Regions from separate parts of the Mesorhizobium sp. M1342 genome, predicted to be linked through region 3. Evidence: predicted binding sites of a transcription regulator. Region 3 holds the regulator's gene; each other region holds the start of a gene.
What was found. Region 3 encodes LexA, which represses DNA repair genes until DNA is damaged. Its sites were predicted from a motif close to TGTTCNNNNTGTGTTCNG; they were not measured.
Positions count from the first base shown of each region.

Region 1: a site for LexA is predicted at 4,106-4,123, ahead of NKH06_RS15185 (helicase-related protein). Genes of this name have one in related genera too.
Region 2: a site for LexA is predicted at 7,257-7,274, ahead of NKH06_RS08590 (YifB family Mg chelatase-like AAA ATPase). Genes of this name have one in related genera too.

Region 1 covers NZ_JAMYLI010000013.1:20,879-30,563, forward strand. The annotation lists gene NKH06_RS15165 (citrate/2-methylcitrate synthase) at 1-660, shown strand, start outside; gene phaR (polyhydroxyalkanoate synthesis repressor PhaR) at 682-1,293, opposite strand; gene NKH06_RS15175 (acetyl-CoA C-acetyltransferase) at 1,595-2,773, shown strand; gene phbB (acetoacetyl-CoA reductase) at 2,866-3,591, shown strand; gene NKH06_RS15185 (helicase-related protein) at 4,312-7,746, shown strand; gene NKH06_RS15190 (RNA-binding S4 domain-containing protein) at 7,763-8,149, shown strand; gene fdxA (ferredoxin FdxA) at 8,384-8,722, shown strand; gene NKH06_RS15200 (CarD family transcriptional regulator) at 9,089-9,670, shown strand.
Region 2 covers NZ_JAMYLI010000006.1:219,736-229,420, reverse strand. The annotation lists gene NKH06_RS08610 (CDGSH iron-sulfur domain-containing protein) at 1-79, shown strand, start outside; gene NKH06_RS08605 (hydantoinase/oxoprolinase N-terminal domain-containing protein) at 389-2,464, shown strand; gene NKH06_RS08600 (malate synthase G) at 2,530-4,698, shown strand; gene NKH06_RS08595 (J domain-containing protein) at 4,816-5,355, opposite strand; gene NKH06_RS08590 (YifB family Mg chelatase-like AAA ATPase) at 5,632-7,164, opposite strand; gene NKH06_RS08585 (NAD(P)H-dependent oxidoreductase) at 7,408-7,998, opposite strand; gene gshB (glutathione synthase) at 8,233-9,177, opposite strand; gene NKH06_RS08575 (putative bifunctional diguanylate cyclase/phosphodiesterase) at 9,408-9,685, shown strand, end outside.
Region 3 covers NZ_JAMYLI010000019.1:118,497-128,181, reverse strand. The annotation lists gene NKH06_RS20665 (LpxI family protein) at 1-912, shown strand, start outside; gene lpxA (acyl-ACP--UDP-N-acetylglucosamine O-acyltransferase) at 1-23, shown strand, start outside; gene lpxB (lipid-A-disaccharide synthase) at 905-2,083, shown strand; gene gltA (citrate synthase) at 2,152-3,480, opposite strand; gene gltX (glutamate--tRNA ligase) at 3,666-5,099, opposite strand; gene NKH06_RS20645 (ComEC/Rec2 family competence protein) at 5,201-7,651, shown strand; gene lexA (transcriptional repressor LexA) at 7,645-8,385, opposite strand; gene kynU (kynureninase) at 8,797-9,685, opposite strand, start outside.

The DNA.
Region 1 (9,685 bases), on a different contig from region 3:
GCCGACGCCGCGCACGCGGTCGGCGTGCTGGCCGCCGCGCTGGGCGCACCGGCGGGGCCGGATCCGGTCCATCAGCGGCTTGCGCAGGACTGGTCGGTGGATGCCGGCGGCGCAGATGCGATCCGCCGCGCGCTTGTCCTGCTTGCCGATCATGAGCTGAATGCATCGACCTTCGCCGCGCGCGTCGCAGCCTCCACCGGCGCGCCGCTGGCCGCTTGCCTGCTGGCGGGGCTCGCGACGCTGTCAGGCCCTCGCCATGGCGGCGCCGGCGAGGCGGTGATGCAACTGGCCGAGGATGCTGCGCGGCATGGCGCCGATGCGGCGATTCGGCGCTGGCTCAGCCATGACCGGCCGCTGCCGGGGTTCGGTCATCAGCTCTATCCCGACGGCGACCCCCGAGGGGCAGCGCTTCTGTCGGTGATCGAGGTTGACGGCACACTATCGTCGCTGCGCGACGCTGCCTTTGCGGCGACCGGCGCGCTTCCCAACATCGACTTTGGGCTGGCCGCGCTGACGCGCAGTCTTGGCTTGCCGCGCGATACGCCGTTCCGCCTGTTTGCGCTCGCACGCAGCGTCGGCTGGGCAGCGCACACGGTCGAACAGATAACAGGCGGAGGCCTTATCCGGCCGCGCGGCCGCTACGAGGGAATACTGCCGTAAGATCGCGAGAGCGCCAGGCGCTCACGACATCGTGTCGAGTTTGCGCTGCATGGCCGCGATCTGGTCCTTCAGCTCCTGAAGGTCGTCGGGCTTGTCAGCCGTTTCCTTCCTGGCCGGCTCGGGCGTTGGCGCAGCCGCCGGCGTAGAGCCAGCGGGCGGGAACGGCGTGAACAGCCGCATCGCATTCTGGAACATTTCCATGTTGCGGCGTGTCTGTTCCTCCAGCGCCTTGATCGGCGTAGTGATCTTCATCATGTCGAGCGGCGACTTGCCGATCGCCCCCTTCATCTGCTCGCGAAAGCGCTCCTGCTCCTTGGAAAAGGCGAGCATCGACTGTTCGAGGAAGCTCGGCACGATCATCTGCATCTGGTCGCCGTAATAAGCGATGAGCTGGCGCAGGAACGGGATCGGCAGCATGTTTTGCCCGTCCTTGTTCTCCAGTTCGAAGATGATCTGGGTCAGCACCGGATGCGTGATGTCGTCGCCGGTCTTGGCGTCCTGGACGGTGAACTCCTCGCCCTTCTTGACCATCTCGGCGAGGTCCTCGAGCGTCACATAGGTGCTGGTGCCGGTGTTGTAGAGGCGGCGATTGGCGTATTTCTTGATGATGATCGGATCGTCTTTAGCGGCCATCTACATCCTCCCGGGGACACCGGCGCGCCTCTGAGCAAGCCGCCGATAACGATTGTGCCTTTTTTTTGAGGATATGCGCAAAAGCTTCACAATTCCAAGCAGTTTGTGCAGTGCGGGATCACTAAATGCTGCATAGCAGGCAAAATATGCTGCGCAGCAATGGACGAATGGCCGCCATGGCAAGGCACGACCTGCTTGCGGCGCATGGGCGCCCTGCCTATTTCCGGTTTGACTTGGGGTTGGGAAAGGGCAAGAAAAGTCCCTAACGACAGAACGACACCCTTGAAGTCTGGAGAAGAAAATGTCCGCTTCCATCGTCATTGCCAGCGCGGCGCGCACGCCGGTCGGCTCCTTCAACGGCGCCTTTGCCGCCACCCCGGCGCATGAGCTCGGTGCCGTTGTCATCAGGGAATTGCTGTCACGTGCCGGTGTCGAACCAGGCGAGGTCGACGAGGTCATCCTCGGCCAGGTGCTGACCGCCGCGCAAGGCCAGAACCCGGCCCGCCAGGCATCGATCAATGCTGGCTTGCCCAAGGAAACCACAGCCTGGGGCCTCAATCAGGTTTGCGGCTCGGGCCTGCGTGCCATTGCGCTCGGCATGCAGCAGATCGCCACCGGCGATGCCAAGGTCATCGTCGCCGGCGGCCAGGAATCGATGTCGCTTTCGACCCATGCCCAGCACCTGCGCGCCGGCGTCAAAATGGGCGACTTCAAGTTGATCGACACCATGATCAAGGACGGGCTGTGGGATGCCTTCAACGGTTATCACATGGGCAACACCGCCGAAAACGTGGCACGTCAGTTCCAGATCACCCGCGAAGACCAGGATCAGTTTGCGCTGGCTTCGCAGAACAAGGCCGAGGCCGCGCAAAAGGCCGGCAAGTTCAAGGACGAGATCGTCGCCGTCACACTCAAGGGCAAGAAGGGCGACACCATTGTCGACCAGGACGAATACATCCGCCATGGCGCCACGCTCGACGCCATGACCAAGCTGAAGCCGGCCTTTGACAAGGACGGCACGGTGACCGCCGCCAACGCCTCCGGCATCAATGACGGCGCCGCCGGCGCGCTGCTGATGAGCGAGGCGGAAGCGGTGAGGCGCGGCATCACCCCGCTGGCACGCATCGTGTCCTGGGCAACCGCCGGCGTCGATCCGCAGATCATGGGCACCGGCCCGATTCCAGCATCGCGCAAGGCCTTGGAAAAGGCCGGCTGGTCGGTCGGCGATCTCGACCTGGTCGAGGCCAACGAGGCCTTTGCCGCGCAGGCCTGCGCCGTCAATAAGGACATGGGCTGGGACCCCTCGATCGTCAACGTCAATGGCGGCGCCATCGCCATCGGCCACCCGATCGGTGCTTCCGGCGCCCGTGTCTTCAACACGCTGGTCTTCGAGATGCGCCGGCGCGGCGCCAAGAAGGGTCTCGCTACCCTGTGCATCGGCGGCGGCATGGGCGTCGCCATGTGCATCGAAGCACTCTGAAGAACTCGCTAACGGGCGGCGCGAGCCGCCCGTTCTGTATTCAGTGCCTGCCAAGCCCGACAACAGGGCGGTATCAAAAAAAGGGGAAATGCATGACCAAGGTAGCAATCGTCACAGGCGGATCGCGCGGCATCGGCGCGGCGATCTCTATCGCATTGAAGACCGTCGGCTATTCGGTTGCCGCGAACTACGCCGGCAATGACGCCGCAGCGGCGAAATTCAAGGCCGAGACCGGCATTCCGGTCTACAAATGGTCGGTCGCCGACTATGATTCCTGCGCCGCCGGCATCAAGCAGGTCGAGGCCGATCTCGGCCCGGTCTCGGTGCTGGTCAACAATGCCGGCATCACCCGCGACGCCATGTTCCACAAGATCACGCGCGAGCAGTGGAAAGAGGTCATCGACACCAACCTGTCCGGCGTCTTCAACATGACGCATCCGCTGTGGAGCGGCATGCGCGACCGGAAGTTCGGCCGCGTCATCACCATCTCGTCGATCAACGGCCAGAAAGGCCAGGCCGGCCAGGTCAACTATTCCGCCGCGAAGGCTGGCGACATCGGTTTCAGCAAAGCCCTCGCTCAAGAGGGAGCTCGCGCGGGCATCACCGTCAACGTCATCTGCCCTGGCTACATCGCCACCGAGATGGTGAAGGCGATCGACGAGAGGGTGCTCAACGACCGCATCATCCCGCAAATCCCCGTCGGCCGCCTCGGCGAACCGGAAGAGATCGCGCGCTGCGTCGTCTTCCTCGCATCCGAAGATGCCGGCTTCATCACCGGCTCGACCATCACGGCCAACGGTGGCCAATACTTCGCCTGATGACGTGGCGATGTAGGAGATCGACGGGCCGGCACACCGGCCCGTTTCCGGCACGGTCCCTTTGACGTGCTCGCGACCGTAGCTGACCCAATTCGGCACGCGAAGGTTAACAGCCGGCAGCCGCCCTGTGCAAAAGCTCCCTGGCAACCTGTGGATTCTCGGTGGATAAACTGTTCACAACACAAGATATTGGGCTGAACAAATCGGGAAAATTACGCCATCGCCGATTCGTCGCCGATTCGTTCCGGCTATGAGCTGAACGTTAACGACGACAGCCGGAATCGCCTGCCCAACTGCTTAACGCAGGTTAAGAAAGATCAACAATTTCATAATGTTGATCGAGGCGCGCCAAGCCACCGTGATTGGTTCCAGGCAAAGGTTAACGGCAACGCCCTCTTAGCATGAAACGGGCCAGTTCAGCGATTCAGCATGTGGTGCGACTCGCGGTCGCGAAATCCACATGTAGCCGTGAACAAAAGCTGAATCTGCAGGAGTCACTGATTCGTCGCCGATTCGTTCCAGACTCGTTCTATCCGTTAATCCGCAGCCGGTTGAAAGCTTGACAAAACCACCTTCTGGCCGCCGGCGGAACATTCCGCTTTCGCTTCGCGCCCGAAATCCCTATGTGTCGCCTGTCATACGCGCCATTTGAGGCACGCTCCCGACAACCAGAGGCCAAGAAGCCTTATTTCCAGGTCCCAGAAGCCTTATTCTAGGTTGATGAACATCCAGCCCAAACACACCGAGCCGCTGATCCTGTCGGGCCGCGACGTGACCGCCGTGCTCGGGCCGACCAACACCGGCAAGACCCATCTCGCAATCGAGCGCATGGTGGCGCATGAGAGTGGTATCATCGGCCTGCCGCTCAGGCTGCTGGCGCGCGAGGTCTACGCCCGTGTCTGCGAAAAGGTCGGCGCCCACAAAGTGGCGCTGATCACCGGCGAGGAAAAGATCCAGCCGCCGGGCGCCAGATATTCGGTCTGCACTGTCGAGGCCATGCCGCGCGAGACCGACGCCGCCTTCGTCGCCATCGACGAAGTGCAGCTCGCCGGCGACCTCGAGCGTGGCCACATCTTCACCGACCGCATCCTGCATCTGCGCGGCCGCCAGGAAACGCTGCTGCTCGGTGCAGCCACCATGCATGGCATTCTGCAGCGCCTGCTGAGGGGTGTCTCGGTGGTGACGCGGCCGAGGCTGTCGCATCTTGCCTATGCCGGCTCCAAGAAGCTGACCCGCCTGCCGCGGCGCACGGCGATCGTCGCCTTCTCGGCCGACGAGGTCTACGCCATCGCCGAGCTGATCCGCCGCCAGCAGGGCGGTGCCGCCGTTGTGCTCGGCGCGCTCTCGCCGCGCACCCGCAACGCCCAGGTGGCGCTGTTCCAGTCCGGCGATGTCGATTATCTCATCGCCACCGATGCCATCGGCATGGGTCTCAACCTCGATCTCGACCACGTCGCCTTCGCCCAGAACCGCAAGTTCGACGGCTTCCAGTATCGCAACCTGACCGCGGCCGAGCTCGGCCAGATCGCCGGCCGCGCCGGCCGGCATCTGCGTGACGGTACGTTCGGTGTCACCGGCCAGGTCGACCCGCTGGACGAAGAGCTGATCAAGAAGATCGAAGGCCACGATTTCGATCCGGTGAAGGTGCTGCAGTGGCGCACCGCGCATTTCGACTTTGCCAGCCTCGACGCGCTGAAGCGCTCGATCGAGACCAACGCCCCCGTCGAGGGACTGACGCGGGCATTGCCTGCCGTCGATGCACAGGCGCTCGAGCATCTATCGCGCGACGAGGACATTCGCGCACTCACCACCAATGCCAAGCGCGTGGCGCTGCTGTGGGAAGCCTGCGCGCTGCCCGACTACCGCAGGATCGCGCCGGCGCAGCATGCCGACCTCATCGCTTCCATTTACACGGACCTCGCACGCTACGGCCATGTCGACGAGAATTACATGGCCGAGCAGGTGCGCCGCGCCGATACCACCGAGGGCGATATCGACACGCTGTCGCATCGCATTGCCCAGATCCGCACCTGGACATTCGTGTCGAACCGGCCCGGCTGGCTGGCCGATCAGGCACACTGGCAGGAAAAGACGCGCGAAATCGAAGACAGATTGTCGGATGCGCTGCATGAGCGGTTGACGAAACGCTTCGTAGACCGCAGGACTTCCGTCCTCATGCGGCGCCTTAGAGAAAATACCATGCCCGAAGCCGAAATTAGTCCTACCGGAACCGTCCTTGTCGAAGGCCACCATGTCGGCGAGTTGCAAGGGTTCCGCTTCACCGCCGACCAGACCGCCGGCGGCGAAGACGCCAAGGCGGTGCGCACCGCCGCCCAGAAGGCGCTGGCCGCCGAGTTCGAAGCGCGCGCCGAACGCTTCGGCGCCTCGGCCAATGGCGACATCGCGCTTGGCTCGGATGGTACGCTGCGCTGGATCGGCGCGCCGATCGGCACGCTGGTATCAGGCGAAGACGCGCTGAAGCCGCGCCTGGTGCTGCTGGCCGACGAACAGCTGACCGGCCCGGCGCGCGACAAGGTCGCCGCGCGTGCAGAGCGATTCGTCAATTTCCAGATCGAGTCGCTGCTGAAGCCGCTGGTCGACCTCAGGAACGCCGACCAGATTTCTGGCATCGGCCGCGGCATCGCCTTCCAGCTGGTCGAGAATTTCGGCCTCATCAACCGCCGCGACATCGCCGAGGAGATGAAGTCGCTCGACCAGGAAGGCCGCGCCGCCCTTCGCCGGCTTGGCGTGCGCTTCGGCGCCTACCATGTCTTCGTGCCGGCGCTGATCAAGCCGGCGCCTGCCGGGCTGGTGACATTGCTGTGGGCGCTGAAGAACGACGGCAAGGACAAGCCGGGCTTTGGCGACGTGGTCCATGCGCTCGCCTCGGGTCGCACCTCGGTGGTGATCGACCCTGCTTTCGACAAGACGTTCTACAAGCTTGCCGGCTACCGCAATCTCGGCCGTCGCGCCGTGCGCATCGACATACTGGAACGGCTGGCGGATCTGATCCGTCCGGCGACCAACTGGAAGCCCGGCCTCGGTCAGCGCCCGGACGGCGCCTATGACGGCCAGTCCTTCATGGTGACGCCGCCGATGATGTCGATCCTCGGCGCCACCGCCGACGACATGGAAGAAATCCTCAAGGGTCTCGGCTATCGTGCCGAGCCGAAGCCGGCCGTCGAGGTCAAGGCGCGGCTCGAAGCACAGGACAATGCCGCGCGCGAAGCGGCGGTGGCGAAGCTTGCGACGGAAGAGGCTGCACGAGCCGAGCAGGCCAAAGCGGCCGAAGCCGCGGCAACGGATGCCGCAGCAGAGGCAGCAATCGAAGGGTCGGAGCCGGCATCGGACGCAGTGGCCGTTTCGGAAACGGCGGCCGAAATTCCCGCCGAAATCACCCCCGACGCCGCGGCTGAACCTGCTGCGCCTGCCGTGGAAGAACAGGCGGACGCTCCTGTCGAAACCGTGCAAGACGAAGCGCCTGTAGCCGAGGCTGCGCCCGACGTCGCCGAACCGGCGCCGGTTGAACCGCAGGCAGAGACTGAGACTGCCGAGATCGAAGTTGCAGCGGCAGAAGAAGCCGCAACGGCCGAGCTGGTGTCAAATGCCGCGCCCGCAACGGACGCCGCGCCGGACGAACCTGCAGCGGTGATTGAAGCTGCCGCCGGCGAACCCGCTCCAGAAGCCGAAGCGCCAAAACCCATCCTGTTGTGGCGTCAGGGCCGCTTCGAACAGCGCCCGCGCAACCGCGACGACAGCCGCAGGAACAATCGCCCACGCAACGGACAAGCGCGCGGCCGAAGCGATGCACCCGTGGATACCGCCGGCGCACCGGCCGTAGCTGCACCCGGAGAACGGCCTGCCCATGAAGGCCGGCGCGATGGAGCCGGCAAGCCGCGCTTCGACCGCTCGAAATTCAAACCCAAGCCGCAGGCCGAAGGCGAACAGCGGCGTGACGGCAGGCCGCAAGGCGAGCGTCCCGACCGCCGTGAGGGCCGTCCCGACTGGAAGGGTGGCAGGCCGGATGCCAAAGGTGGTCCGCAAGGCGGCAAGCCGGCCTTCCAGCCCAAGCCGCGCGAGGAGCGCCCGGTGCGCTTCGACCCGGATTCGCCCTTCGCCAAGCTCGCCGCATTGCGCGACCAGTTGAAGAAGTAGAACCCGGCTCGCTTCGATGGTTGCCGAAGGCCGCCAGCGCATCGACAAATGGCTGTTCTTCTCACGCGCCGTGAAATCGCGCTCGCTGGCGGCAAAACTGGTCGTCGCCGGCCGCGTTCGCATCAATCGCGACAAAGCAGCGCAGGCCTCCGATCAGGTCAAGCCAGGCGACGTCCTGACCATCACGCTCGAGCGCCGCATCTTCATCTGGAAGGTGCTCGGCGCCGGTACGCGGCGCGGCCCGGCCGAGGAGGCCCGTACGCTCTACGAGGATATGTCGCCACCGCCCGCACCGAAGGGCGAAGCCCCTCCCGATGCAATTCCGGGGCTGCGCGAGGCCGGCAGCGGCCGCCCGACCAAGAAGGAACGTCGCCAGACCGACCGATTGCTCGGCGAAGACTGATGCCTGGCGTCCAAAAACACGCAGCGGTTTTGGGACAACGGCACGCCTGAGACGAGAACTGAGCCCGGCAAACAGACGCTCTGCGGGACATGACTGACTTCCGCCGGGCCTGCAGTCTGGAATTCCATTCCGGAAACACCGGCACCGTCCGCAATGGCTACCCTTGCAAGCGGTCGACAAAGGCGTTACCTGACGGAAAAAGCCCAACAAAATGGGACGTCCCGGAGCCGACCGATGACCTATGTCGTGACCGACAATTGCATCAAATGCAAATACATGGACTGCATCGAAGTCTGTCCGGTCGACTGTTTCTACGAAGGCGAGAACATGCTCGTCATCCATCCCGACGAGTGCATCGACTGCGGCGTTTGCGAGCCGGAATGCCCGGCCGACGCGATCAAGCCTGACACCGAACCCGGCCTCGACAAATGGCTGCAGGTCAACACCGAATACGCCGACAAATGGCCCAACATCACCGCCAAGAAGGAACCGCCGGCCGACGCCAAATCCTTCGACGGCGAGGCCGGCAAGTTCGAGAAATACTTCTCGGCAGAGCCCGGCGAAGGCGATTGACAACACGGCCGCAAAGGCCGGTATTACGCTGGGTAAGAGGCACGTCGCATTAACCGGCTTGACAGGCGGCGCTGGCCTGTGGCCTTCGCTTGTGCAGCAAAACCTTGATTCTTACGACTTTTTGTGTTACATCAGCGAAACATGCCGGTGACACAACGTCGATTTATGGCGCAGACGCCCCAAATCACTGAAAGGTGAAAATCCCATTCGGACCAGAGCGATCTGGGCCAGGCGGTCGCAATGTCGCGTTTGCCGGTCCGGCTTTTCCGATGGGTTCATCTGTTGTGCGGCTAACGATCGGCTTCCCCGATCGCGCGAGTTCGGACCGGCAGGACGCCGGTGCCACAACAAGGAGTTCAGGGCGTAATGGCAACGATCACCCCGCAGAAGAAGTCCACCGCTGCGCGTCACGGTTTCAAGACCGGCGAATACATCGTCTACCCGGCGCACGGCGTCGGCCAGATCGTCTCGATCGACGAGCAGGAAGTTGCTGGACACAAGCTGGAACTGTTCGTCATCGACTTCTCGAAGGACAAGATGCGCCTGAAGGTTCCGGTTGCCAAGGCGACCTCCATCGGCATGCGCAAGCTGTCGGAAGAGGATTATGTCGAGCGCGCGCTGAAGGTCGTGCAGGGCCGCGCCCGCGTCAAGCGCACCATGTGGTCGCGCCGCGCCCAGGAATATGATGCGAAGATCAATTCGGGCGACCTGATCTCGATCTCGGAAGTCGTGCGCGACCTCTACCGCGCCGACAACCAGCCGGAGCAGTCCTATTCCGAGCGCCAGCTCTATGAGGCGGCGCTCGACCGCATGGCCCGCGAGATCGCGGCCGTCAATCGCATGTCGGAAACCGAAGCCGTGCGCTTGATCGAGGTCAACCTCAACAAGGGCCCTAAGCGTGGCGCCAAGGCCGACAATGAAGAGGCCGAGCAGGAAGAAGCTGCCTGATCCTTCTCGCCTTTG
Region 2 (9,685 bases), on a different contig from region 3:
CTTCCTCTGCCGCTGCGGCCATTCCGCCAACAAGCCGTTCTGCGATGGTACGCACAAGAAGGTGGGGTTTGTGGGGTAGCTGTTTTGGCCGGCGGGACAGCACCCCCTCTGTCCTGCCGGACATCTCCCCCGCAAGGGGGGAGATTGGCAGTTTCCGCCGGCGGCGCCCTTTTCGGCATTGAAGATGGCGAAAGCGGGGATGACATCCGATCTCCCCCCTTGCGGGGGAGATGCCTGGCAGGGCAGAGGGGGGTGCTGTCCCGCCGACCTCGCTTGTTCACCACCACCAACCTACCTACCGTGGCCCAGCGCTCGCGGCTTTATCGTCCGTTCCGTATCGGCTAAGGGCAGGGACAAATAAATTGCCACCCGGACCGCCGCCAAAAAGATGACAGCCAAGACCAAGCCAAAGCCGCTGTTCCTCGGGATCGACACCGGCGGCACCTATACCGACGCCGTGTTGTGGTCTGAGACGGAAGGCCCGCAAGAGGGGCCGAACAAAGGCAAGGTGCTGGCCAAGGCCAAGGCGCTGACCACCAGGCATGATCTTGCCGTGGGTATTTCCGGCGCCGTCGACGCGGTGCTGCAGAAAGCGGGAACCGATCCGGCTGATATCAAGCTGGTGTCGATGTCGACGACGCTTGCCACCAACGCGCTTGTCGAGGGCCAGGGCGGCCGCGTCGCGCTGGTGATGATCGGCTTTTCCGAGGGCGACCTCGCCCGCGACGGGCTGAAGGCCGCGCTCGGCACCGATCCGGTGGTTTTTTGTCCGGGCGGCCACGATGTGCACGGCAATGCCGCCAAGCTCGATCTGTCTGGACTGGAGGCGGCGTTGCCGGAACTCGGCGCCTCGGTGTCCGGCTTTGCCGTCTGCGCCTATTTTGCCACCCGCAATCCGGCGCATGAGATCGCCGCCCGCGAGTTGATCCGCGAAAAGACAGGCCTGCCGGTCACATCGAGCCACGAGCTGTCGGCCAAGCTCGGCGGCCCGCGCCGGGCACTCACCACTCTGCTCAACGCCAGGCTGATCTCAATGATCGACCGGCTGGTGGCGGCAACCGAAGGCTTTCTCCAGGCGCGCAACATTGCAGCCCCGCTGATGGTGGTGCGCGGCGACGGTGCGCTGGTTTCGGCAGCGTTTGCCCGCCAGCGGCCGATCGAGACCATCCTGTCCGGCCCGGCCGCCAGCCTGGTCGGCGCCCGCCACATGACCGGGCTCGACAATGCCATGGTGTCCGATATCGGCGGCACCACCACCGACGTCGCCGTGCTCGATGGCGGCCGTCCCAGGCTCGACCCGGAAGGCGCCACCGTCGGCGGCTTCCGCACCATGGTCGAGGCCGTCGCCATGCGCACCTTCGGCCTCGGCGGCGATTCCGAAGTGGCGCTGGAAGATGGCGCGCTCAACCCGAAGATCCTGCTCGGGCCGCGCCGCCTGGTGCCGTTGGCGCTGGCCGGCATGGCGCACGGTACAGCTGTCACCTCCGAACTCGAACGCCAGCTGCGGGCGCCCAATCCCGGCCGCATGGACGGCCGCTTCGCGGTGCGCACCGGCGTGCCGGACCGGCTCGCCGCCGGCCTGACCGGCGCCGAAGCCAGGCTCTACGAGCTGATCGGTGCCGTGCCGCTCGCCGTCGACAGGCTTTTGAGTTCCAACGCGCAGAACGCGACGCTGAACCGGCTGGTGTCGCGCGGGCTGGTGCATGTCGCCGGCTTCACCCCGTCGGACGCCGCCCATGTGCTGGGCAAGCAGGCGAACTGGGATCCCATCGCCGCGCGCCTCGGCGCCGAACTGTTCGCCCGCAAGCGTGACGGCCGTGGCCAGAACATCGCCGCTTCGCCGGAAGCGATTTCGGAACGGGTGCTGGTGACGCTGACGCGCTGGTCGGCCGAATATATCCTCGAGACCGCCTTTGCCGAGGATGGGCTCGATGGCGCGTCGACGGTGGCGCACGCCCTGGTGCAGCGCGCGGTCGACGCGCATCCCGGCATCGCCCGCCTGAGCGTTGCGCTCGACCGCCCGGTCATCGGCCTCGGCGCCTCGGCGCCGCTGCACTATGCCGGGCTGCCGCCGCTGATCGGCAATGACTGCGTGGTGCCCAGGAATACCGATGTCGCCAACGCGCTCGGCGCCGTCGTCGGCCAGGTCAGGGTATCGGCCGAGGCGCGGGTCAGCCAGCCCATGGAAGGGCTGTTTCGTCTCGCCTCGGGCGAGACCGTGCGCGATTTCCTCGACGAGGCGACGGCGATCGCGGCGGCCGAGGCCGATGTCCGCGCCATCGTCGCGGAGCGCGCCAGGGATGCCGGCACCGACAGCGCCGAGATCGACGTCGCCACCGAATTCCGGGTCTCGACCGTCGAAGCCCAGCGCATGTTCATCGAGGCGCATGTCGTGGCCGTGGCCTCGGGAAGGCCGCGCATTGCGGTTTGCGCGGGGCGGCGAAATACGCCACCTTCACCCTAAGCTGAATTGACCCGGCAAACCTGACATGCCAAAGGCCCGCAAAGCCTTTCATCTGGAGTAGCCTGATGACCGACCGCATCGAGATCGCCGGATTGCGGATTGCCCGCGAGCTGCATGAGTTCGTGGCCAGGGAAGCGCTGCCGGGCACGGAGATCGAAGCGGACGCCTTCTGGAACGGTTTTTCGGCCATCATCCATGATTTGGCGCCGAAGAACCGGGCGCTGCTGGCAGCGCGTGACGCCATCCAGGAACAGGTAGATGGCTGGTATCGCGATCACGGCGCGCCGGTCGACATGGAGGCCTACAAGGGCTTCCTGAAAGAGATCGGCTATATCGTTCTGGAGGGCCCGCCCTTCAGCGTGTCGACCGACAATGTCGACCCCGAAATCGCTGATGTTGCCGGACCGCAGCTGGTCGTGCCGGTGATGAATGCGCGCTATGCGCTCAACGCCGCCAATGCGCGCTGGGGTTCGCTCTACGATGCGCTCTACGGCACCGATGCCATCCCCGAAACGGATGGCGCCGAAAAGGGCAAAGCCTTCAATCCGGCGCGCGGCGCCAAGGTCGTTGCCTGGACGAAGACCTTCCTCGACGAGGCTGCCCCGCTCACCTCGGGCAAATGGGCCGGGGTCAACGGTCTGTCATTGGCGCAAGGCGCCCTGCGGCTAAGCGCCGGCGCCGGCTCGACGACGCTGGCCGACCCCAGGCAATTCGTCGGCTATCGTGGCGATGCCGCCAATCCCGATACCGTGCTGCTTGTGCGCAACGGCCTGCACATCGAGATCGTGATCGACCGCAACAACCAGATCGGCCGCACCGATCCGGCTGGCATCGCCGATGTCATCCTGGAATCGGCGCTGACCACCATCCAAGACTGCGAGGATTCGGTCGCGGCGGTGGATGCGCCAGACAAGGTCGTCGTCTACCGCAACTGGCTCGGCCTGATGAAGGGCGATCTGACGGAAGAGATCACCAAGGGCGGCAAGAGTTTTGTCCGCAAGCTCAATCCTGACCGCTCCTACACCGCGCCCGCCGGCGGCACGCTGACCGTGCCCGGCCGCTCGCTGATGCTGGTCAGGAATGTCGGCCACCTCATGACCAACCCGGCGATACTGGATCGCGACGGCAACGAGGTTCCGGAAGGCATCATGGATGCGGCGATGACGGCGCTGATCGCGCTGCACGATGTAGGGCCGAACGGCCGCCGCGCCAATTCCCGCGCCGGCTCGATGTATGTCGTGAAGCCCAAGATGCATGGGCCGGAGGAGGTCGCTTTCGCCGTCGAGATATTCGACCGCGTCGAGGCCCTGCTCGGTATGGCCAGGAATACCATCAAGATGGGCATCATGGACGAGGAGCGGCGCACCACCGTCAACCTCAAGGAGGCGATCCGCGCCGCAAAAGAGCGCGTCGTGTTCATCAACACCGGCTTCCTCGACCGCACCGGCGACGAGATACACACCTCGATGGAAGCCGGCCCGATGATCCGCAAGGGCGACATGAAGCAGGCCGCCTGGATTTCCGCTTACGAGGCGTGGAATGTCGACACCGGGCTGGAATGCGGCTTGGCCGGCCACGCCCAGATCGGTAAGGGCATGTGGGCGATGCCGGATTTGATGGCGGCGATGCTGGCCGAGAAGATCGCCCACCCCAAGGCCGGTGCCAACACCGCCTGGGTGCCGTCGCCGACGGCGGCGACGCTGCATGCCACGCACTATCACAAGGTCGATGTCCACGCCGTGCAGGCGGCGCTGAAGAACCGGCCGAAGGCCAGGCTCGACGACATCCTGTCGGTGCCCGTTGCGGTGCGGCCGAACTGGTCGCCCGAAGACATCCAGAAGGAACTCGACAACAACGCGCAGGGCATTCTTGGCTATGTCGTGCGCTGGATCGACCAGGGCGTCGGGTGCTCGAAAGTGCCTGACATCAACGATGTCGGCCTGATGGAAGACCGCGCCACGCTGCGTATTTCCTCACAGCACATCGCCAATTGGCTGCACCACGGCGTGTGCAGCGAGGACCAGGTGATGGCGACGATGAAGCGCATGGCTGACATCGTCGACCGCCAGAACGCGGGCGACCCACTCTACCAGCCCATGGCCGCCGATTTCACCAAGTCGATCGCCTTCCAGGCCGCTTGTGACCTGGTCTTCAAGGGCCGCGTCCAGCCCAACGGCTACACCGAGCCGGTGCTGCACGCGCGGCGGCTGGAACTGAAGGCGCAGCAAGCCTGAGGCAACGGATCGGTTTTGTCGTATTTCGCTCGACGGTGGTGAAATCGCCAGCGGCGTTGAAGGCGCGTCCGCGACTGGTGCGGCGGATGCTATTTGCTTCCGGCCACAGACAAGGCGTCAGGAAGCCGTATGGTCCAGGAGCCGGATGGTGGGATCGCGACGGTGTTCGGAGTTGACCCGATCGACGCCTTCCACCGTAATCGCGATCGTCCCGTTTTCCACTCTTGCTATCCAGCCCTTCGCTTTCAAATACCAGAGATGAAATTCGAGATGCTCTCGCGGACAGCCTGACAAGCGTTCGAGCTCCACATCTCCGATCCCGGGATTGCTGACGTCGTGCCGGCGCTTCGCGTAAAGCAGCGACAGCAGCCTGGCCTGGATCACGACATCCCGCTCGATGCCTTTGGTGCTGCTGGCTTCCTCGGCCAGCTCGTGGCGAAGGCCGGCATGGTCTCTGTACGCGATGTCGTATTGTGCGCGTTTGACCGGATCCTTGAGCGTATTGTGGGCTTCCACGATTTCACTGAAACGGGCTTCATCGCCGGTTTCGCGATTGTCTGGATGATAGCGCATCGCAAAATAGCGAAATATGCGCTCCAACGTTTCCGAATTGGCGTTCGGGCTAACTTCCAAAACTTCGTAGTAGTCAATGAACATAGCGGGCTCCCCGACCACACCATATTCGCATTGTCTAAATAAGGAATGTCAATGCGGAGGCCAAGACCTTGGTCCGACGCCGATGACATCCACGCTTTCTGGAAGAGGAAGAAAATGGCCGGCGTCCGGTCGGTGGGGCCGTTGGGTGGTGAGGGCGCCGGCCAAGCGGACAATCAGGTCCGCCGCACCGTGGAGATGATCGATTCGCGGAGGCGGTGTTATGGCGTGATCGCGGAAGGCAATGTGGCGAGGTCGGCTTGTCGGGCGGCGAGTGACCTACGCCGCCTGCGCCATCCGCTCCGAGCTCATGCGGTAGGAGATCGCTTCGGCCAGATGGATTCGGCCGACGGTTTCGCTGGCGTCGAGATCGGCAAGCGTCCGTGCCACCTTCAGCACACGGTGATAGGCCCGCGCCGAAAAGGCGAGCTTTTCGCTGGCGTCCTTGAGCAGCGACAGGCCGGCGACGTCAGGCATGGCGATTTCCTCGATGATCGACGGTGAGCAATGCGCGTTGGTGGTGGCGCGGGTGGCGCCGAGCCGCTCGAAGCGTTCGCGCTGGATGGTGCGGGCGCGTGCCACGCGCATCGCCACATCGGCGCTTTTCTCCGCCCGGTCGGGCCGGATCAAGTCGCTGGCCGAGACCGCCGGCACTTCGATCCTGAGATCGATGCGATCGAGCAGCGGGCCCGAAATGCGCGCCTGATAGTCGGTGCGGCAACGCTCGCCGCGCAGGCAGCGATAGCCCGGCTCGCCGGCCATGCCGCAGCGGCACGGGTTCATCGCCGCCACCAGCTGGATACGCGCCGGATAGGTGACGCGATGGTTGGCCCGCGCGATCATGCAGTCGCCGGTCTCCAGCGGCTGGCGCAGCGCATCGAGCGTCTGCGGCGTGAACTCGGGAAACTCGTCGAGGAACAGCACGCCGTGATGGGCCAGCGACACCTCGCCCGGCCGCGCGCGGATGCCGCCGCCGACCATCGCCGCCATCGAGGCCGAGTGGTGCGGCGCGCGGAACGGCCGCCGGTCGGTCAGCTTGCCTTCGCCGAGTTCCCCCGCCACCGAGGCGATCATCGAGACTTCGAGCAATTCCTTCGGCGCCAGCGGCGGCAGGATCGACGGCAGCCGCTGCGCCAGCATCGATTTGCCGGATCCAGGCGGTCCGATCATAAGCAGATTATGACCACCGGCGGCGGCGACTTCCAGCGCCCGCTTGGCGGTCTCCTGGCCCTTGATGTCGGCGAGGTCGGGCAAATCCAGCGCCGCGGCGTGGATGCCGGCCTCGGGGCGCGACAGCACCTGCGTGCCACGAAAATGATTGGCGATGGCAATCAGGCTGCGCGGTGCCAGAATGTCGATATCCTTTCCAGCCCAGGCCGCTTCCGGCCCGCATGCGAACGGGCAGATCAGGCCCTTGCCCTCGGCATTGGCGGCGATCGCCGCCGGCAAGGAGCCGGCGACCGCGGCAATCGTGCCGTCGAGCGACAATTCTCCAAGCACGACATAGCCGGCCAGCATGTCGCCCGGAATGGCGCCCAGCGCGGCCATTAGGCCGAGTGCGATCGGCAGGTCGTAGTGGCTGCCTTCCTTCGGCAGGTCGGCCGGCGCCAGATTGACAGTCACCTTCTTCGACGGCATCGACAGGCCGGAAGCATGCAGTGCGGCCTGCACCCGCTCGCGGCTTTCGGCCACCGCCTTGTCGCCCAGGCCGACGATGTGCATGTTGACCTTGCCGGGCGCGATCATCACCTGCACGTCGACCGGCACGGCCTCGATGCCTTGGAAAGCGACCGTGCGAACCCGCGCCACCATTTTTTGTACCCCCGGACAGTAGTTCGCCCATGCCCTGGCGATCAGGGTGTGAGCGAAGTCAAAGAAGACAACCACAGATTTCGGAGTTAAGCAAGAACATTACGAGAACATATAGCTTCACCACGGTGAGGAATTCTGCCGGCAAGGAGCGCCGTCCATAAGCTAGGCTTTGATCGGAAGCTTGAGCGCCCGCTCCGTCAAAGGCTCGCTGGCATCAAAGATGACATACCCGAGCATAGATGGCTAGAATTTGTCGAACAGGCGCTCCACCTTGCGGGCGAACATTTCCCTCTGGTCATCAGAGATGTTTTCGACGGAATATCTCGTCAGGTAGAGGTGCCTCACGTTGCGGCCGCACATAGTCTTGAGACCGCGCAGCAGCACCTTCCTTCCCGGGTTTTGCATGTACAGTTCAGTATACCACCACGGCGACCCGCATGTGGTAACAACGCCCATCCGCCGGATGTTCAATAGCGCCGGCTTGATCACGCCACCGTCTGCCGGCAACTCGTAAGCCACCCCCGGTCGCCAAACTCGATCAAAATAACCCTTCAAGATTGCGGGCATGCCTGACCACCATGTCGGAAAGCAGAAAACGCATGCCTCCGCCCATCTCAACGCGTCGATGTAAACCTGCAAGTCGCTGGGTGCCTGGGCAGGGTCAAAGTGGCCATGTCTTTCTTCGGCATGCATCACAGGATCGAACTTCATCTGATGGAGATCGAAATCAACGACCTCGTCACCCCTGGCTTTGAGGGTCTGAACGACCCGTTTGTGGAGCGCCGCCTGGTAACTGTCGGCTAGTGGATGCGCGTAGACGACATTGATTTTCATGGCGCGGGCCTTCAGGCTTCGAATTACACGCACATATTAGCCGTCGCGCAACCAAGTGGAAACAGCAAGGTCAGTGGCGGGGAGGGAAGCCCATCGCCGGTGTCGATCCGCAGCGGGCTTATACAATCGCCTGATCAAATGAGGAACATTACAAGAATATGCAGCCGCGCCGGTCGCGGCTGGGTTGTGGCCGGTTGCAGAAACCGGAACATGGTTAAGACAAAGTGAAAACGGTTACGTCCGCCGCTTGTCCTCGACCGCGTCCCAGAACAGGCTGGCGATGTCGGCGCCGCCGAAGCGCTTGACCTCGCGCACGCCGGTCGGCGAGGTCACGTTGATCTCGGTCATGTAGTCGCCGATGACGTCGATACCGACCAGGATGAAGCCGCGCTCTTTCAGCGAGGGCCCGATGCGGGCGCAGATCTCGCGTTCGCGCTCCGTCAGTTCGGTCTTTTCGGCGCGGCCGCCGACATGCATGTTGGAGCGGGAATCGTGTTCGGCCGGCACCCGGTTGATAGCGCCGACCGGCTCGCCGTCGATCAGGATGATGCGCTTGTCCCCCTTGCGCACGTCCTTGAGATAGCGCTGCACGATATAGGGTTCGCGGAACATCTGGCCGAACATTTCCAGCAGCGAGGCAAGGTTGCGGTCGGCCTCCAGCATGTGGAAGATACCGGCGCCGCCATTGCCGTACAGCGGCTTGATGATGATGTCGCCGAATTCCTTGCGGAAGGCGGCAACTTCGAGTGGATCCTTGGTGATCAGCGTGTCCGGCATCAGGTCGGCAAATTCGGTGACGAAGATCTTTTCGGGGCTGTTGCGCACCCATGCCGGGTCGTTGACCACGAGCGTCTTCGGATGGATGCGTTCGAGAATGTGCGTGGTGGTGATGTAGTTCATGTCGAAGGGCGGATCCTGGCGCAGCAGGACGACATCCATTTCCGACAGATCGGTGCGCACCTTCTCGCCCAGCGAATAGTGGCTGCCCTTCTCGTCGCGCACCTGCATCTCCTCGATGCGGGCAAACACCTTGCCGTCGCGCAGCGACAGCCGATCCGGCGTGTAGTGGAACAGCTCATGGCCGCGCCGCTGCGCTTCCAGCGACAGCGCGAATGAGGTGTCACCGGCGATCGACACGGTGGAGATGTGGTCCATCTGGACGGCGATTTTCAGCTTCATTGCGGGTCTCCGGAGGCTCGGATGGACGACTGTCTTGCCTGTACAGGCTCACTGCCCGTCTGCCAATCGCGACATTCCTAGGATTGGCACCCGACAGCCGAATGCGCTGCTTTCCTCGATCCTTCGAAACAGTCGCGGTTGCCCGTGGAAAATCGATTTCGCGATACGTTTCCTAAAGGGTTTGCTGCCAGTCTGAAAATAAATTCCGACGTCACAAAACAGGGACACCGATGCAAACTTCGTTTGGCACCGGTCAGGCAAACAGGGAGAGCACGGATCTGGCATTCACCGATCCGTTGACCGGGCTTGGCAACCATCGCCGCTTCTTCGACAAGGTCGATCGGCTGATCGCCGATCGTGCCGACGATCCCGCGCCCTTTACCGTCGGCATTCTCGACCTCGACGGCTTCAAGCCGATCAACGATCTGTTCGGCCACAAGGCCGGCGACGACATCCTGATCCAGGTCGCGATGCGGCTGCGCGCCTCGATGGACGGCCATTCCACGGT
Region 3 (9,685 bases):
ACGATGTCGATGACGAAGACTGAGACAGCGGCAGCGCGTCTTGATCTTCCGCCGGGCTCCAGGGTCGGCATCATTGCCGGCGGCGGCAGTCTGCCGGTCGAAGTCGCGGCCGGTTCGGCTGAACAAGGTTATCCGCCCTTCGTCATCCTGATGGAAGGCGAAGTCGACCGCATCGCGGAACTCTCCCGATACGATCACGAAAACCTCGCTCTGGAAGGTATAGGCTCGCTCGTCCCATTGCTGCGGCGGCACCGGATCACCCATCTGGTGCTTGCAGGCGAGATCAAGCGCCGGCCGCGATTGCTTGCGCTGCGCCCCAGTCTCAGCCTGCTCGCGGTGATTCCTTTGGTCGTCATGGCGCTCGCGCGTGGCGATGATGGTCTTCTAAAGATCTTGGCACGGGGCCTCGAAGCGCGTGGAATAAAGGTCGTTGGCGCCCACGAAGTAGTGCCGAATCTTGTCGCCGCCGAAGGCGTGCTGACCAAGGCCGAACCGCGAAAATTGGACTGGCGTGATATTGAGGCGGGCCTTGCGGCAGCAAAGGCCATCGGGGCGCTGGATGTCGGCCAGGCGGCGATCGCGGTTGGCGGCCGGGCAATCGCGCTGGAAGGCATCGAAGGAACAGCCGGCCTGCTTGATCGTGCGAAGCTGCTGCGCGGCCACGGCCGTATTGCGGGCAAGACCCGCGGCGTCCTCGTCAAGTGCGCCAAGCCTGGTCAGGAACTGCGCGCCGATCTTCCATCCATCGGTCCGCAGACGGTCGAGGCAGCGCACGCGGCCGGGCTCGCCGGCATTGCCGTCGAGGCGGGACGCTCGCTGATCCTCGAAGGTCCTGGAACCATCGCACGCGCCAATGCACTCGGCCTGTTCGTCCTTGGCCTGCCTGTCGCCACGGAGCCGCGCAATGGCTGACAGGGCATTGAAGATCGCGATCGTTGCCGGAGAGGAGTCCGGCGACCTGCTCGGCGCCGACATAGTACGCTCGCTCAGGCAGGCGGCCGGGCGCGAGGTGCAACTCGTCGGCCTCGGCGGCCGTCATTTGCAGGCGCTGGGACTGGTCTCGCCATTCGATGCCGGTGAGATCGCCCTCATGGGGTTCAGTGCCGTCCTGCGCGACCTGCCGCGCCTGATACGGCGGATCAGCCAACTGGCCAAGACCGTTGCCGACGAAAAGCCGGACTGCCTTGTCACCATCGACAGTCCGGACTTTTCGTTGCGCGTCGCCAAAAAGGTGCGTGCGGCCAACCCGTCGATTCCAATCATCCACTATGTCTGCCCGAGCGTATGGGCGTGGCGGCCGGGCAGGGCGGTGGCGATGAAGCCCTATGTCGACCACATCCTCTGCATCCTGCCTTTCGAGGTCAAGGAGCTCGATCGGCTCGGCGGGCCACCGGGCACTTATGTCGGGCATCGCCTGACCCACGATGCGGGCTTGCTGGCCGCAGCCAAGGCGCAGGAGCTGCCGCGCGACCTTTCTCCTGATCGCGTCAAGACCCTGCTCGTCCTGCCCGGTTCGCGGCGTGGCGAGGTACGGCGGCTGCTCGACCCGTTCGGCGAGACGGTGTCGATTCTGCGTGCGCGTGGCCACCGCCTACGGCTGCTGCTGCCGACCGTTCCGCATGTCGCCGACCTCGTCAAATCCTCCGTCAACCGCTGGGATGAAAAGCCTGAGATCATCGTCGATCCCCAACGCAAATGGCAGGCTTTCGGCAAAGCCGATGCGGCGCTGATCGCGTCCGGGACGGTATCGCTGGAACTGGCGCTGGCCGGCGTGCCGATGATTTCCTGCTACAGGCTCGACCCGGTCGCGCGCGTCTTGGCGCCGTACCTCGTTTCCGTCTGGTCGGCGCTGCTGCCCAATCTGATATCGGATCGAGCGCTTATTCCGGAATTCTACGACGGCTACATCAAGCCGAACAATCTGGCCCGGCAATTGGAAGCCCTGTTCGCCGACAGCGGCATGCGCGCCTGGCAGAAGAATGGATTTGCAGAGATCACGCGGCGCATGGCGACGGATAGACCGTCCGGCGAGATCGCCGCGCAGGTGGTGATGCGGTATATCAAGAGAGGGAATAGTCAGTAGGGAGTAGGGAAGTTGACCGTGCCTAATGCCTACTGCCCAATCCCCAATCCCCAATCCCTACTCCCAATTCACCGCTTGGCGATCGGCACGTAGTCACGCTCGGGTGCGCCGGTATAGAGCTGACGCGGGCGGCCGATCTTCTGGCGCGGATCCTCGATCATCTCTTTCCACTGGGCGATCCAGCCGACGGTGCGGGCGACCGCGAACAGCACGGTGAACATGGTGGTGGGAAAGCCCAGCGCCTTCAGCGTGATGCCGGAATAGAAGTCGACATTCGGGTAGAGCTTCTTCTCGATGAAATAGGAATCGGTCAGCGCGATCTTTTCCAGCTCCATGGCGATGTCGAGCAGCGGATCGTCCTTGATGCCGAGCTCGCCCAGAACCTCATGTGCCGTCTTCTGCATGATCTTGGCGCGCGGATCGTAGTTCTTGTAGACGCGGTGGCCAAAGCCCATCAAGCGGAACGGGTCGTCCTTGTCCTTGGCGCGGGCGATGAATTCGGGGATATGATCGACATGGCCGATCTCGCCAAGCATGTTGAGCGCCGCTTCATTGGCGCCGCCATGCGCCGGTCCCCACAGGCAGGCTATACCGGCGGCGATGCACGCAAACGGGTTGGCGCCCGACGAGCCGGCGAGACGAACGGTCGAGGTCGAGGCGTTCTGCTCGTGGTCGGCGTGCAAAATGAAGATGCGCTCCATGGCGCGCGCCAGCACCGGGTTGATCTTGTATTCCTCGCACGGCACGGCAAAGCACATGTGCAGGAAGTTGGCGGCGAAGTTGAGCTCGTTCTTCGGGTAAATGAACGGCTGGCCGATGTGGTATTTGTAGGCCATCGCCGCGATCGTCGGCATCTTGGCGATCAGCCGCATGGAGGCAACCATGCGCTGGTAGGGGTCGGAGATGTCGGTGGAGTCGTGGTAGAAGGCCGACAGCGCGCCGACCACGCCGCACATCACCGCCATCGGATGCGCGTCGCGGCGGAAGCCGGTGAAAAAGCGCGACATCTGCTCATGCACCATGGTGTGGCGCGTCACGCGATAGTCGAAGTCGTCCTTCTGCGCCTTGGTCGGCAATTCACCGTAGAGCAGGAGATAGCAGACCTCGAGGAAATCGCCATGTTCGGCCAACTGGTCGATCGGATAGCCGCGGTGCAGGAGGATGCCGGCGTCGCCGTCGATGAAGGTGATTTCGGACTCGCAGCTTGCCGTCGAGGTGAAGCCGGGATCGTAAGTGAAGGCGCCGGTGGTTGAGTAGAGCGAGGCGATATCGATGACATCAGGCCCGACCGAACCACTTCGCACCTTGAATTCATGGGTCTTGCCGGCGAATGCAAGCGTTGCCGTGGCCTCCTGGGTCTTGCCGCCCAAATCCATTTTTTTCGCAGCTTCGGTCATTGCAAACTCCTTCTTGTTTCCTCATGCCGGCAAAGGCAAAATTCTGCAGAGCGACACGTCGAAAATCACCGCAATGCGCGTATTCGCCACCGCATCTCAGGAGGTGCGTGCCAGATTGGGCCAAGGCCTAATGTTGCACTGCGAAACCCGCCTTTCAATGCCAATCTTCTTGGGCCAGTTTGCTCCTAATCGATTTGATCTGAGATGCGCGCCAGGCTTTCCTCGCGGCCGAGCACGGCGAGCACATCGAACACGCCCGGCGAGGTGCTTTTGCCGGTCAACGCAGCGCGCAAAGGCTGGGCCACCGCGCCGAGCTTGTGACTGCCGGCCGCTGCCACCTCGCGGATCGCCGCCTCCGCCGAGGCGGCTGTCCAGTCACCCGCATCACCCGCAAGCCCGTTCAAAGCTTCGTGAGCACTGCGCAGGATCTTGCGGGCATCGTCGGTAAGCAGAAGGGCCGCCTTGTCGTCGATCGGCAGGGGGCGCGTGGCGAACAGGAAGGCCGCGCCATCGACGAGCTCGACCAGTGTCTTGGCGCGCTCCTTCAGGCCCGGAAGCGCTGCCAGCAACTGCGCCTTGGTGCTGTCGTTCAGGCGCGCGGCGATCGCCGGGCCACCTTCGAGATAGGGCAGGGTGGCGATGAAGATGTCGAACAGTTCGGCATCGCTCATGCGGCGCATATGCGCGCCGTTGATCGCCTCCAGCTTGGCGAAGTCGAAGCGCGCCGCGCCCTTGTTGACATCGCCGATGTCGAACCACGAGATCATATCCTTGATCGACATGATCTCGTCGTCGCCATGGCTCCAGCCAAGGCGCGCCAGGTAGTTGAGCAGCGCCTCCGGCAGGTAGCCCATGGCGCGATAGGCCTCGACGCCAAGCGCGCCGTGCCGCTTCGACAGCTTGGCGCCATCGGCGCCGTGGATCAGGGGGATATGCGACATGGACGGCACGTCCCAGCCCATGGCGTTGTAGATCACGGTCTGGCGAGCGGCATTGGTCAGATGATCGTCGCCGCGAATGATATGGGTGACGCCCATATCATGATCATCGACGACGACGGCATGCATGTAAGTGGGATTGCCGTCAGAACGCAGGATGATGAAGTCATCGAGATCTTTGTTGGGAAAGCGCACCTCGCCCTGGACACGGTCATGGACGATGGTCTCGCCTTCGGTCGGCGCCTTGATGCGGATGGCGCCCTTGACGCCTGCGGGCGCCTCAGAGGGGTCGCGGTCGCGCCAGCGGCCGTCATAGCGGGGCGGCAGCCCCTTGGCTCTGGCAGCCTCGCGCATGGCCTCCAGTTCGGCTGGCGTGGCATAGCAATAATAGGCCATGCCCATGCGCACGAGCTCCTCGGCCACCTCGCGGTGGCGCGGCGCACGCTCGAACTGTGACACCGGCTCGCCGTCCCAGCTCAGGCCAAGCCAGGAAAGCCCGTCGAGGATGGCAGCCGTCGCGGCTTCATTGGAGCGTTCACGGTCGGTGTCTTCGATGCGCAGCAGCATCGTGCCGCCAGTGTGCTTTGCATACAGCCAGTTGAACAGCGCCGTGCGCGCGCCGCCTATGTGCAGATAGCCGGTGGGCGAGGGGGCAAAACGGGTGACGACCTTGTCGGACATGGAACTCTCGGAAACCATCTGAAGCGGGTGCGGTTGCGCGGACTTTCGCGCGCCCGGCGTTCATGTAGCATAGGGTGTCGAGGGCGCAAGGGGCAGACCCGATGGCTGGACGAGGCTGGGGCTCGGATCAGGGCGAGGACGCTGCCATCGGCGTCAGCGAACGGTCCCTCTTTGCGCCTCTGCCATTGCCGTCGCCCCTCCTGCCGGATCCCGGCCAAGCGCCGTTACAAGCGGATGTCGCCGCCTCTGTTCCTGTTGCCGAAACCGGCAGGATCGTTCGCGTGCGCCGGCAAATCAGCCTGACATCACTGCCTCGCCTGCGCCACAGCGTGAACACGGCGGCGAGCCTGGAACTCGACCGGGGCGTGGCCTTCCTGCTGGTGCCGGTCTGCCTGGCGATCGGAGCGATCGGCTATTTTTCGCTGACGGCTGAACCCGACTTTGCGAGACCTGTCGCGGTTGTCATTCTGACGGGGATCTGTGCGCTGGTCTCGCGCTCATGGCCAAAGACCCATCTGTGTTTCATGGCGGCACTTTTGTGCGCCCTAGGACTGCTTGCTGCCAAGGTCGAGACGTGGCGTGCGGGCACACAAATGTTGGGCTCGGAAATTTCGACGCAAGTCACCGGCCGCGTCGTCTCGCTCGACCGGATGGAAACCGGCCGTATCCGGCTGACCATCGACGTGACATCGACCGCAAGACCGAAACTGCGCTATGCGCCGGAACGGGTGCGGCTTTCGGCACGCAAGATCCCGGCTGACGTGACCGCTGGCTCCCTCATCACCGGATATGCCAAGCTCTTGCCGCCGACCGGGCCGGTGCGGCCGGACAGCTATGACTTCTCCTTCGACAGCTACTTTGCCGGCATCGGTGGCAGCGGGTTCTTTCTCGGCAATCCAAAGCTTGTCGTCAACGATGACGGCGACATGCCGCTGCCGGCCCGAATTTCCTCTAGCGTGGAAAATGCCCGTGAAGGCATCGCCGACCATATCAGGGCGAGCGTCGGCGGCGCCGAAGGCGAGATCGCCGCGGCGCTGATCGTCGGCGTGCGCGCCGGCATTCCCGATGACATCAATGAGGCGATGCGACGTACCGGCATCTACCACATCATCTCCATTTCGGGACTGCACATGGCTCTGGTCGCAGGCACCATCATGGGTTTGCTGCGCGGCGCCTTCGCCTTGTTTCCCGACTTTTCCGCGCGTCGCCCGGTCAAGAAGTATGCCGCCGCCGCCGCACTGTTCTCGATCGCGGCCTATCTCATCATCTCGGGAGTCGTCGTTGCCGCCGAGCGCAGCTTCATCATGCTGGCGGTGATGCTGATTGCCGTGCTGTTCGATCGAGCAGCACTCACCATGCGCAATCTGGCGATCTCGGCGATCGCCGTCATCGTGGTGTCGCCGCATGAGGTGGTCGGCCCGAGTTTTCAGATGTCGTTCGCCGCGACCGCGGCTCTGGTCGGCGCCTATGCCGGCTGGGCCGATCACCGCGCGGGAAAAGCTAGACCGCCGCCGCCAAAGCGATCCATGCCAGGTTTCCTGACGCGAAAATTCCTGCTGGCGGCAACCGGCCTTGCCATGACCTCGATCATCGCGGGAAGCGCGACGACGCTGTTTGCCATCTGGCATTTTCAGCGTGTCTCGCCGCTCAGCCTGTTTGCCAATCTCGCGGTAATGCCGATCGTCACCGTCGTCATGTTCCTGGCCGTCGCCAGCGCGCTGTTGATGCCTTTCGGATTGGATTGGCCGGCTCTCTACCTGATGGGTAAGGGCCTGACGATGATGATCGCCATATCAGGCTGGATCTCCGAGCGTTCGCCTGTCGATGGGGTCGGGCTGATTTCGCAGCAGTCGGTCCTGTTGGTGGCAATTGCCCTGGTCATCGCGACAATGGCGACAACTTGGCTGCGGCTCGCTGCTCTGCCATTCGCGCTGGCAGGCTTGCTGACCGTCTCGGATACGCGCACGCCGGATGTGCTAATCTCGGAAGACGCCCGGCTGGTGGCGTTGCCGATCGGTGGCGGCGAGCTTGCCGTCAGCCGGGAACGGCCGAACGAATTCACCGTCGACAACTGGAAACGCGCCCTGACATCAGAAACCATCGTCGTGCCAGAGGTGTTCGACAACAGCGATGGGCAATTCGATGTCGCGGATGCCGTTGATCTGCCGCCGGGATCGCCGTTCTATTGCTCCTCAGGCGTTTGCGTGGCCAGGCACATGTCCGGTGCGATCATTGCCTATGTCGAGGACCGCAAGGACGCCTGGAAAGCCTGCGGCTTCGCCGAGCTGATCGTCATCAATGACGCCACCGCGTATGACGCCTGTCACAATCCGCTGGTTCTCGTCATCACCAAGCGGCAACTGGCTCGCAAAGGCAGTGCCGCGGTCTTCTTCGATCGCCAATCGGCGACCACGCCGGCGACGATCAGCTTCGCGGTGGACAGCCCATATCGGCCCTGGCACACGCAACGCAAATACTCTCGTGAGGCAAGGGGGCTGGCACCCTTCAAGAAACCGGAGAAGCCAGCGGCCAACCCACAGCCGCCTCAGTAGCGGCGGATCAGGCCGACGAGCTTGCCTTGCACCTTGACCCTGTCCGGGCCGAAAATACGGGTTTCATAGGCCGGATTGGCGGCTTCGAGAGCAATCGAAGCGCCCTTGCGGCGGAACCGCTTCAGCGTCGCTTCCTCTTCATCGACCAGCGCCACGATGATCTCGCCGGGGCTCGCCGTGTCGGCATTGCGGATGATGACGGTGTCGCCGTCGAAGATACCGGCCTCGATCATCGAGTCTCCCTTGACCTCCAGCGCATAGTGGGCGCCGCCCATGATCATGTCCGGCGGCACCGAGATCGAATGCGTCTGATGCTGGATGGCATCGATCGGCACACCGGCGGCGATACGGCCCATGACCGGGATCGACACGGCGGAGACCGCATCGTCATCATTGCCGGGCGAGGGCATCCGCGAAGGCGCCGGCTTGATCTGCCGGCCAAGGGCGCCACCCTGACCGAGACTGCCCTGGATGACGCTTGGCGAAAACTTCTTTGCCGCGTTGAGACCGGGCGCGATCGAGTCCGGCAATCGCAGCACTTCCAGCGCGCGTGCCCGGTTGGGCAACCGGCGAATAAAGCCGCGCTCCTCAAGTGCGGTGATCAGCCGATGAATCCCGGATTTGGAGGCAAGGTCAAGCGCCTCCTTCATCTCGTCGAAGGATGGCGGAATGCCGCTCTCCTTCAGGCGTTCATGGATGAACATCAGCAGTTCATGTTGCTTGCGCGTCAGCATGGCGGCCCCCAGGTTACCTGAAACCAGAATCGAAAAACAAACCCAGAACAAACCCTATCTGTTCCAGTTGTGTTCTGCAACCGTTTAAAGTTTAATGAATTTGTTAAGGCTGCTGAAATTATTTGGCGCTTGCCAGCGGGTCGCGATCAACAGGCGCTAGGCACGGCGATGCGCCTGCTCACATTGAAATTATTATGGTTAATGACCTGTGGCTCATCCTCGACCCAAGGCTTGGCATTATCAGTCTATCGACCTCCACAAAGGACGATATCAATCTTCGGGACGTTCGTTTGCCGTGAACGAAACGGAGCCAAAACGCCAACGTCTGTTGGCATTTGTGGCTGGAAATTCAGCCCTCCGTCATCTGCCAGGCAGTGAGGGCGGCGGCGGTGGATCGCGGGGATCGTTGCGTCAGGTAACGGCTTCCTTGACCGCGAAACGGCGGTCCTTCCATGCGCCCGTGCGCAGAATATCCTCCAGCACCTCAACCGCCAGCCACACATCCTTGTAGCCGACATAGAGCGGCGTGAAGCCGAAACGGATGGTCGATGGCGCACGAAAATCACCGATGACGCCGCGCTCGATCAGCGCCCGCATGATTTGATAGCCGTGATCGTGAAGGAACGACACCTGGCTGCCGCGCCTGGTCGCGTCGCGGGTGGTCTCCAGCGTGAGACCGTAGGCGCCGCACCTGGCTTCGACGAGCTGGATGAACAGTTCTGTCAACGCGACACTCTTCTTTCGCAATGCCGCCATGTCGACGTCATTCCAGATGGCAAGCGCGCCTTTGAGCGCCCGCATCGACAGGATCGGCTGAGTGCCGCACAAAAAGCGGCGGATGCCGGTGCCGGCAACATAACCCCGTTCGAAGGCAAAGGGCCGCGCATGGCCCCACCAGCCGCTGAGCGGCTGGCTGATATCGCCGTGGTGGCGCTGCGCGGCATAGATGAAGGCCGGTGCGCCCGGACCGCCGTTGAGGTACTTGTAGGTGCAGCCGATGGCGAAATCGGCATTTGCGTGATCGAGCTCGACGGGCAGGGCGCCGGCGGTGTGGCAAAGATCCCAGACGATCAGCGCTCCGGCCGCATGAGCTTTGCGCGTCAGCGCCGCCATGTCGCGCAGTTCACCCGATTTGTAATTGACGTGATTGACCAGCACCACCGCGACGTTTTCGTCGATCAGCTCTTCGATGGTCGGCGCGTCGACACCCGCGAGGCGCAGCAGGACGCCATCCCGGGTCGAGGCCACGCCTTCGGCGATGTACAGGTCGGTGGGAAAACTGTCACCTTCGGCGACGATG